DNA from 2 places in the Methylobacterium sp. PvR107 genome. Region 1 is predicted to be linked to the other one. Evidence: predicted binding sites of a transcription regulator. Region 1 holds the regulator's gene; the other holds the start of a gene.
The links. The regulator LexA, encoded in region 1, represses DNA repair genes until DNA is damaged. The targets are predictions, from matches to a motif close to TGTTCNNNNTGTGTTCNG.

Region 1 (3,910 bases):
CCCGTCGAACACGCCGACCGGCACGAAGGCGATGGTCAGCCCCGAGACGGCGTAAACCACCCCCTTGTCGGGCCCTCGATCCGCCGTCCCGCCGGTAGCTCCCGGTGAAGACCCGGCCGAGCAGCACGATGTCCGGCAGCCCGCAGCTTACGAGACACGGCGCGCCGAACAGGCCGCCGATACCGGCGATGCCGCACAATCAGCAGCGCGTAGCCCCAGCGGGCGCCCCTCCGGGCCGCCGTGATCAGCCTGCCGACATCCGTGTCGGCGCGCATCACGACGAGTCCGGGGCCTGCGGCCTTGAGGAACGCGTTCAGGCGAGGCAGGGAAGTGCTTGGCACGGCTCGGGAACAGGCCCGGGCACGGGGCCGGTTCCGGCGGGCGTCTTCGGGCTTCCACGGGGCAGGCGGGAGGAATGTGAGATGGCCGAGAGTACGGATCGAGGCTCCGGCTGGAGCCTTCAGGCGAGCGCCGTGCCCGACGGGGTGCGTCTGGAACTCGCCCTGTCGGACCTGGGCGGAGGTCCGGTCACCGCCGCGATCGTGCTCGACCGGGCGGAGGCCCGGGCCTTCGCCCGCGCGCTGCTGGCCGCCGCCGGAGATGCGGCGGAACGGACCTTCCCGAAGCCGGGCCGTTGAGGGGCCGCCGCCGACGGATCAGCGCGGGCCGAGGCCCGGATTGCGGCCCGGAAGGCGCGGCACCACCGTGCCCCGCTTCTCGATCGGCGCGTCGCACGCGTAGGCGAACTCGGTCTTCAGCGGATCGAACACGGTTTCGCCGACGATGCGGCAATCCTCTCGCACGGTCTCGTCGAGATAGGCGCGGGCGGCGGTGCGGAAGCGCTTCACCCGGGTCGATTCCGGCTCGGGATCGATCCGGACCTCGCTCAGGTTGCAGCCGGCATATTCACGCAGGGCATTGGAGACGATGAGCATCCGGCGCATCTGCCGGTTGTCGTAGACCTCGTAGGGCTCCTTGCAGCCGATCGTAACCACCTGCGGGGTGAGCGCGACGTAGTTGCGCGAGATGTACGAGAACCCTGTGGTGCAGCCCGCGAGCGCCAGGCCGAGGGAGACCAGGCCCACGGAAGCCAGGCTTCGGGGCAGCAGAGCCGCGGGTCGTCGCATCCTCGTCATCCCAGCCCGATCTCAGCCCGCCCCGGCTCCGCCGCCCTGCCCGGCGGGACGTGGTGCATTGAAACGGCTCCGCTTGCGCCGTCAATTCGTTTCTGCCTCGGACCATGGCGTCCTCGGAAGCGTGGCCGTATGACGCTTGCGGAACACTTGCGGAACGTTTAACCTGTTCGTGATTTGTTTCAGAGACCGTCCCGAGGCGGTCCGCCAAGCCGCGAGGCCCCCGTCGATGCTCACGCGCAAGCAGCTGGACCTCCTGCGATTCATCCAGAATCGCATGCAGGAATGCGGCGTTCCCCCCTCCTTCGACGAGATGAAGGATGCACTCGACCTCAAGTCGAAATCGGGCATCCACCGTCTGATCACGGCCCTCGAGGAGCGCGGCTTCCTGCGGCGTCTCCCGAACCGGGCGCGGGCCATCGAGGTGATCCGCATTCCCGAGAGCCTGGCGTCCCCGGCTGCGGCGGCTCCCGCGGAGCCGCGCCGCTTCACGCCGAGTGTGGTCGAGGGCGGCAAGTCCAAGCAGCCGGCTCAGCCTGCCGCCGCCCGGATGATCGACGAGGCCGGCCGCGCCGTGTCGATCCCCGTCATGGGCCGGATCGCGGCCGGTACCCCGGTCTCGGCGATCCAGAACCAGAGCCATGCCATCACCCTCTCGCCTGACTTCCTAGCCGGCGGCGAGCACTACGCCCTGGAAGTGCGCGGCGACTCGATGGTGGAGGCCGGCATCCTCGATGGCGACCTCGTGGTGATCCGGAAGCAGGACACCGCCAATACGGGCGACATCATCGTGGCCCTGATCGACGACGAGGAGGCGACGCTCAAGCGCCTGCGCCGCCGCGGTTCCTCGATCGCCCTGGAAGCCGCCAACCCGGCCTACGAGACCCGCGTCCTGGGCCCGGATCGGGTCCAGATCCAGGGCCGGCTCGTCAGTCTCGTCCGCCGCTACTGAAGCGGGGCGGCCGGCGCGTCGCCCGGGGCGGGGTTGGCACCCGGCGGATCGTCCTCCGTCGCGGCCATCCCGCGGGAGGCTTCGGCAGGGGGATCCGTCCCGGTCCGCGCGGCGACGGGTAGGCCGGGCAATGCATGCGGGCGCCACGGCACCGTTCGGTCATCGGTCCGGGCGCCCTGTATCGCGAAGCCGCCTGGTCCGGCGCGCAGGGCGACGGCCCCGTGGCTGGCGAGGAAGCGGCGGTCGATGACCAGTGGGCCCGTACAGGTCGGGGGCGCCGCGAGGCCGGTGATCAGCACGGCGGCCCGGGCGCAATCCTCCGGGAAGGCGCGCCGGTCGCGGACCAGGGCGACGGCCCGGCCGTCCGGCAGGATCGCGGTGCAGCCGAGCCGGTCGCAGCGCCCGCCCGCGGACGGGCGGCTCCGCTGTACCGGCGTGCGGCCATCGCCATCGGCCTTCAGCCACTGTTCCAGGACGAAGCCGGAGGGATTCCCCAGCGCCGCGAGGCGCCCGTCGGGACCCCGCACCGCGGCGCCTGCGCCCTGCCGGTCGACGTAGAGATCGTAGCGCTCCGGCAGGGCCGCGAGGCCGAGGCCGACCAGGAGCGGCGGCAGGGCGAGCCAGCGCAGGCGCGAGACCGGGAGCGTCGCCAGCAGCAGCCCGGCCGTCAGCAGTCCCAGCGCCCCGGTTCCGAACGCCGGCAGCACCAGGGTCGCCCGCTCGAACCCGGCGATCCATTCGGAGATCGCCAGCATCCCGCCGACCGCCTGGCCCATGAGCCACCAGACCGGCCGGTCCAGGGCGAACGGGTAGGCGAGGATCCCGATCACCGCGGAGGGCATCACCACCAGGGAGACCAGGGGCAGCGTCAGGGCGTTGCCGATCAGCCCGAACGGCTGGATCGTCTGGAAATGGTAGGTGGCGAAGGGCGCGGTGGCGATCTGCGCCACCAGGGTCGTGGCCAGGGTGCCGGTGACCGCCGACAGGCCGGTGCCGACGATCCGCCCGATCCGTCCCGCCCCGGGGCGCACGAACAGGCGCCCGTCGATCAGCCGCGCGCAGGCGATCAGCCCGGCCACCGCCCCGAACGACATCTGGAAGCTCGGGCCAAGCAGCCCCTCGGGCTCGCGGGCCAGGGCGATCAGCGCGGCGAGCGCGAGGTTGCGCATCGACAGCGCCGGCCGGTCCACCAGGATCGCGCCCAGCATGATCAGGGTCATGATCAGCGAGCGCTCGGCCGCGATGTCCCAGCCCGAGAAGGCGCAATAGGCGGTGACCCCGAGCATCGCGAATCCGGCCGCGATCTTCTTGATCGGCCAGACCAGGGCGCAATGGGGGATCAGCGCCAGGGCCGCCCGCACCAGCCAGAACACGACGCCGGCGGCCAGCACCATGTGCAGCCCCGAGATCGAGACGACGTGGTAGATGCCGGCGGCGCGCAGTGCGTCGTTGGTCGCCGGGCCGATCAGACCGCGCTTGCCGGTCACCAGGGCCGCCGCCACTGCGCCCGCTTGGCCGCCCTCGGCCTGGGCGATCCGGCGGGTGAGCGCGTTGCGGGCCTCGTCCAGCATGGCGGCGAGCCGGAGGCGCAGCGGCGGTGGGACCGGCGGCGTCGCGATCCGGACCGCGCCGACCAGCGAACCCACCGCGCCGATCCCCTGGAAATAGGCGTCCCGGGCGAAGTCGTAGCCGCCCGGGCGGGCCGCTTCGGGCGGCGGCAGCAGGCGCGCGGTGGCGGCGATGACATCTCCGGGCCGCAGGGCCGGCGCCTTGCGGAACGAGACCCGCACGCCGGCGGGCCGCAGGTCCGGCGCGAGTCCCGCGA
Region 2 (3,910 bases), 500 kb from region 1:
AGCGGGATCTCGACATCCACGTCCTTGAGGTTGTTGCCGCGCGCCCCGAACAGCCCGAGCTTGCCCTTGCGGCCTTTTCGGCGCGCGGTGGGCGTCCGGACTGCCATCTCGCCCGTGAGGTATTTCGCGGTGAGCGAGGCCGGGTTGGCCAGGACCTCGGCGGGGGTGCCCTGCGCGATGATCTCGCCGCCATGGATGCCGGCGCCCGGACCGACATCGACCACGTAATCGGCCTGCAGGATCGCGTCCTCGTCATGCTCGACCACGATCACCGAATTGCCGAGGTCGCGCAGGCGCTTGAGCGTACCGAGCAGCCGCTCGTTGTCGCGCTGGTGCAGGCCGATCGAGGGCTCGTCCAGCACGTAGAGCACGCCGGTCAGCCCCGAGCCGATCTGGGAGGCCAGCCGGATGCGCTGGCTCTCGCCGCCCGAGAGCGAGCCGGAGCCGCGGGCGAGCGTCAGGTATTCGAGGCCGACATCCACCAGGAAGCTCAGCCGGTCGCGGATCTCTTTCAGGATCCGGACCGCGATCTCGTTCTGCTTGGGCGTGAGCTTCTCCGGCAGCTCCGAGAACCAGCGGTGGGCGTCGGAGACCGACAGGGCGGTCGCATCGGCGATATCGGCCATGGCGACCTTCACGGCCAGCGCCTCCGGCTTCAGCCGCTTGCCGCCGCAGGTGGCGCAGGGCGTCTCGCTCATGAAGCGCCCGATCTCCTCCCGGACGGCGTCCGAGTCGCTCTCCTTGTAGCGGCGCTCCAGGTTCGGGATCACGCCCTCGAACGGCTTGGTGACCGTGTATTTGCGCAAGCCGTCGTCGTAGGCGAAGCGGATCGACTGGTTCCCCGAGCCGTACAGCACGATGGCGCGGGCCGTCTCCGACAGGCCCTGCCAGGGCACGCTGGTCTTGAAGCCGAAATGCTCGGCCAGCGCGTCGAGGGTCTGGCCGTAATAGGGCGAGGTCGATTTCGCCCAGGGGCCGACCGCGCCGCGCTTCAGGCTCAAGGCCGGATCGGAGATCACCAGCTCGGGATCGATCCGCATCTCGTGGCCGATGCCGCTGCAGGTCGGGCAGGCGCCGAACGGGTTGTTGAACGAGAACAGCCGCGGCTCGATCTCCGCGATGGTGAAGCCCGAGACGGGACAGGCGAAGCGCGACGAGAAGGTGATGGTCCGGGGCGCCTCGCCCTCGGGCGCATCCGCGAACACGATTTCGGCGATCCCGTCGGCGAGTTCCAGCGCGGTCTCGAAGGAATCGGCCAGCCGCGAGCCGATATCGGCCCGGACCACGATCCGGTCGACCACCACGTCGATGTCGTGCTTGAACTTCTTGTCGAGCTTGGGCACGTCGTCGATGGCGTAATACTCGCCGTTGACGCGCAGCCGCTGAAAACCCTTCTTTTGGTAGTCGGCGATTTCCTTGCGGTACTCGCCCTTGCGGCCGCGGACGACGGGCGCCAGCAGGTAGAGCCGGGTCTTCTCCGGCAGTTCCAGCACCCGGTCGACCATCTGCTGGACGGTCTGGCTCTCGATCGGCAGGCCGGTGGCGGGCGAGTAGGGGATGCCGACCCGCGCCCAGAGCAGGCGCATGTAGTCGTAAATCTCGGTGACCGTCCCCACAGTGGAGCGGGGGTTCTTCGAGGTGGTCTTCTGCTCGATGGAGATCGCCGGCGACAGCCCGTCGATCTGGTCGACATCGGGCTTGGACATCATCTCCAGGAACTGGCGGGCATAGGCCGAGAGCGACTCGACGTAGCGGCGCTGCCCCTCGGCGTAGATCGTGTCGAAGGCGAGCGACGACTTGCCCGACCCCGACAGCCCGGTGAACACGACGAGCTTGTCCCGGGGGATGGTCAGATCGACGTTCTTGAGATTGTGCTCCCGGGCACCGCGGACCGCGATCACCCGCCGGTCATGGGCGCTCCCGGGCGCGGCATCGAACAGGGCCGCCAGCTTGGCGTCGGTGGCAGCCTCCGCGGCCGCTTGGGGCTGGGCGGGTGCTTTTTCGAGCTTGGCGCGGGCCGGCTTGGACTGGGCTGCCTTGGGCTGTGCCGCCTTGGGCTGTGCCGCCTCGGCGGCGACAGGCTCCTTCGGAACCGTCGGGGTGGCAGTTTTCGGAGCGGCTTGAGCGGCGCCGGCGCGGCTTGCGACACGACTTGCGACACGACTTCCAGCTTGGGCTTTGGCCATGGGGGCGGCGGTCTTTCGAGGCGTCGACGCGGTCGGATCGGATTCGCGCGCGGGCCAGCCGCCGCATCGACTCATGTCGAGCCCGAAGGGCCCATGGCAAGATGCGGCCGGCGGGACGCAGGCCCGACATGCGCCGCCCTTGCTAGAACGAAACGCGTACGGCGGCAACCGCTCCGCGAGCGCGCAACTGTCCTTGCGAGCGCAGCGAAGCAATCCAGGGCAGCGCCGCGTTCGACGGCGCTCTGCGTCCCCGGGTCGCTGCGCTCGCGCCGATGCGGTGCAGCCGACGGCCGCCCTCAGCGTCGGCGGCCCTATGTTCGCCAAACCTTGGCCCATCTCCGGTGATGCACCGCGGGAACCGAGATCCACGCCGCCAGATCCCACGCTCAGATCCCCATCCAGACAGGTGCCGATGCCAGCACGCGACCTGACCGATCCGGTTGCCATCCCCAGGGCCGACGACCGGGCCCAGCAGAGGCTGTCGACGCGGCTGCTGTTCCTGATCGTCGGGATCGCCAACGCCACCTGGGCGCCCCTGGTGCCGCTGGTGAAGGACCGCGCCGGTCTCGACGCGGCCGGGCTCGGCCTGCTGCTCCTCACCTTCGGCATCGGTTCGATCCTGGCGATGCCGAGCGCCGGGATGGCGGCCGCGCGCCTCGGCTTCCGGCCGGTCCTGCTCGCCGGCACGCTGGCGCTCGGCCTCGCGCTGCCGGTGCTGGCCGTGGGCGCGGGACTCGTGCCGCTCACCGGAGCGCTTCTGCTGTTCGGGGCCGGGATGGGGGCGATCGACTGCGTCATGAACCTGCAGGCCGTCGCGGTGGAGCGCGCGGGCGGGCGCCCGATGATGTCGGGCTTCCACGGCCTCTACAGCCTCGGCTGCATCCTGGGGGCGCTGCTGGCCAGCGTCCTGCTGGCCACCGGCCTCGGCGCGGGCTGGAGCGTTCTGATCCTGGTCGCCGGCATCGCGGCCCTGTTCGCGGCCGCCTGGCCCGGCATTCTGCGGGCCAACCGGACAGGGGGGAGCGGGCCCGCCTTCGCGCTGCCCCGCGGCCCGGTGCTGGTGCTGGGCCTGCTCTGCTTCGTGGTGTTCCTCACCGAGGGCTCGGCCCTCGACTGGAGCGCCCTGTTCCTGATCCAGCAGCGCGGTCTCGATCCGGCCTGGGCGGCGCTGGGCTACGCGGCCTTCTCGGTGACCATGACGGCCGGGCGGCTCGGCGGCGACCGGGTGGTGGCCCGGCTCGGAAGGCGGCGCGTGGTGGTCCTCGGCGGCCTGCTGGCGGCCGCGGGTCTCGCGCTCTCGGTTCTGGTTCCGGCCTGGGAGGCGGCGCTGGGCGGCTACGCCCTGGTCGGGGCGGGCTGCGCCAATATCGTCCCGGTCCTGTTCACGGCCGCCGGCCGCCAGACCGCGATGCCCGCGAGCGTGGCGGTGCCGGCGGTGACGACGCTGGGCTATGCCGGGGTGCTGGCGGGCCCGGCGCTGATCGGCTTCGCCGCGCAGGCGCTCGGCCTGCCCGCGGCGCTGCTGATCGTGGCGGCGCTTCTCCTCGGCGTGGCGGCGGCCGGGCGGTCCCTGCGGGCGTGAGGCTCACGCATCGGCGTTGCGCGCCATGAAAGTCGCGGGGCTGCCGTCCTCCGGGTTGACGAAGACGATGTCGCTGGGTGGCCGCCGGGGCGTGTCGAGCGACAGGAAGGTCACCGGCGTGCCGGGCTCGATCTCCGGCATG

Region 2: uvrA (excinuclease ABC subunit UvrA) is a predicted target of LexA. The motif match lies at 2,330-2,347, and genes of this name have one in related genera.

Annotation. Positions count from the first base shown of each region.
Region 1 covers NZ_JAFIBW010000001.1:5,742,766-5,746,675, reverse strand. Annotated here, with positions in the region: gene JOE48_RS27225 (hypothetical protein) at 423-638, shown strand; gene JOE48_RS27220 (hypothetical protein) at 657-1,127, opposite strand; gene lexA (transcriptional repressor LexA) at 1,363-2,085, shown strand; gene JOE48_RS27210 (ComEC/Rec2 family competence protein) at 2,079-3,910, opposite strand, start outside.
Region 2 covers NZ_JAFIBW010000001.1:6,242,260-6,246,169, reverse strand. Annotated here, with positions in the region: gene uvrA (excinuclease ABC subunit UvrA) at 1-2,186, opposite strand, end outside; gene JOE48_RS29580 (MFS transporter) at 2,599-3,768, shown strand; gene JOE48_RS29575 (cupin domain-containing protein) at 3,772-3,910, opposite strand, start outside.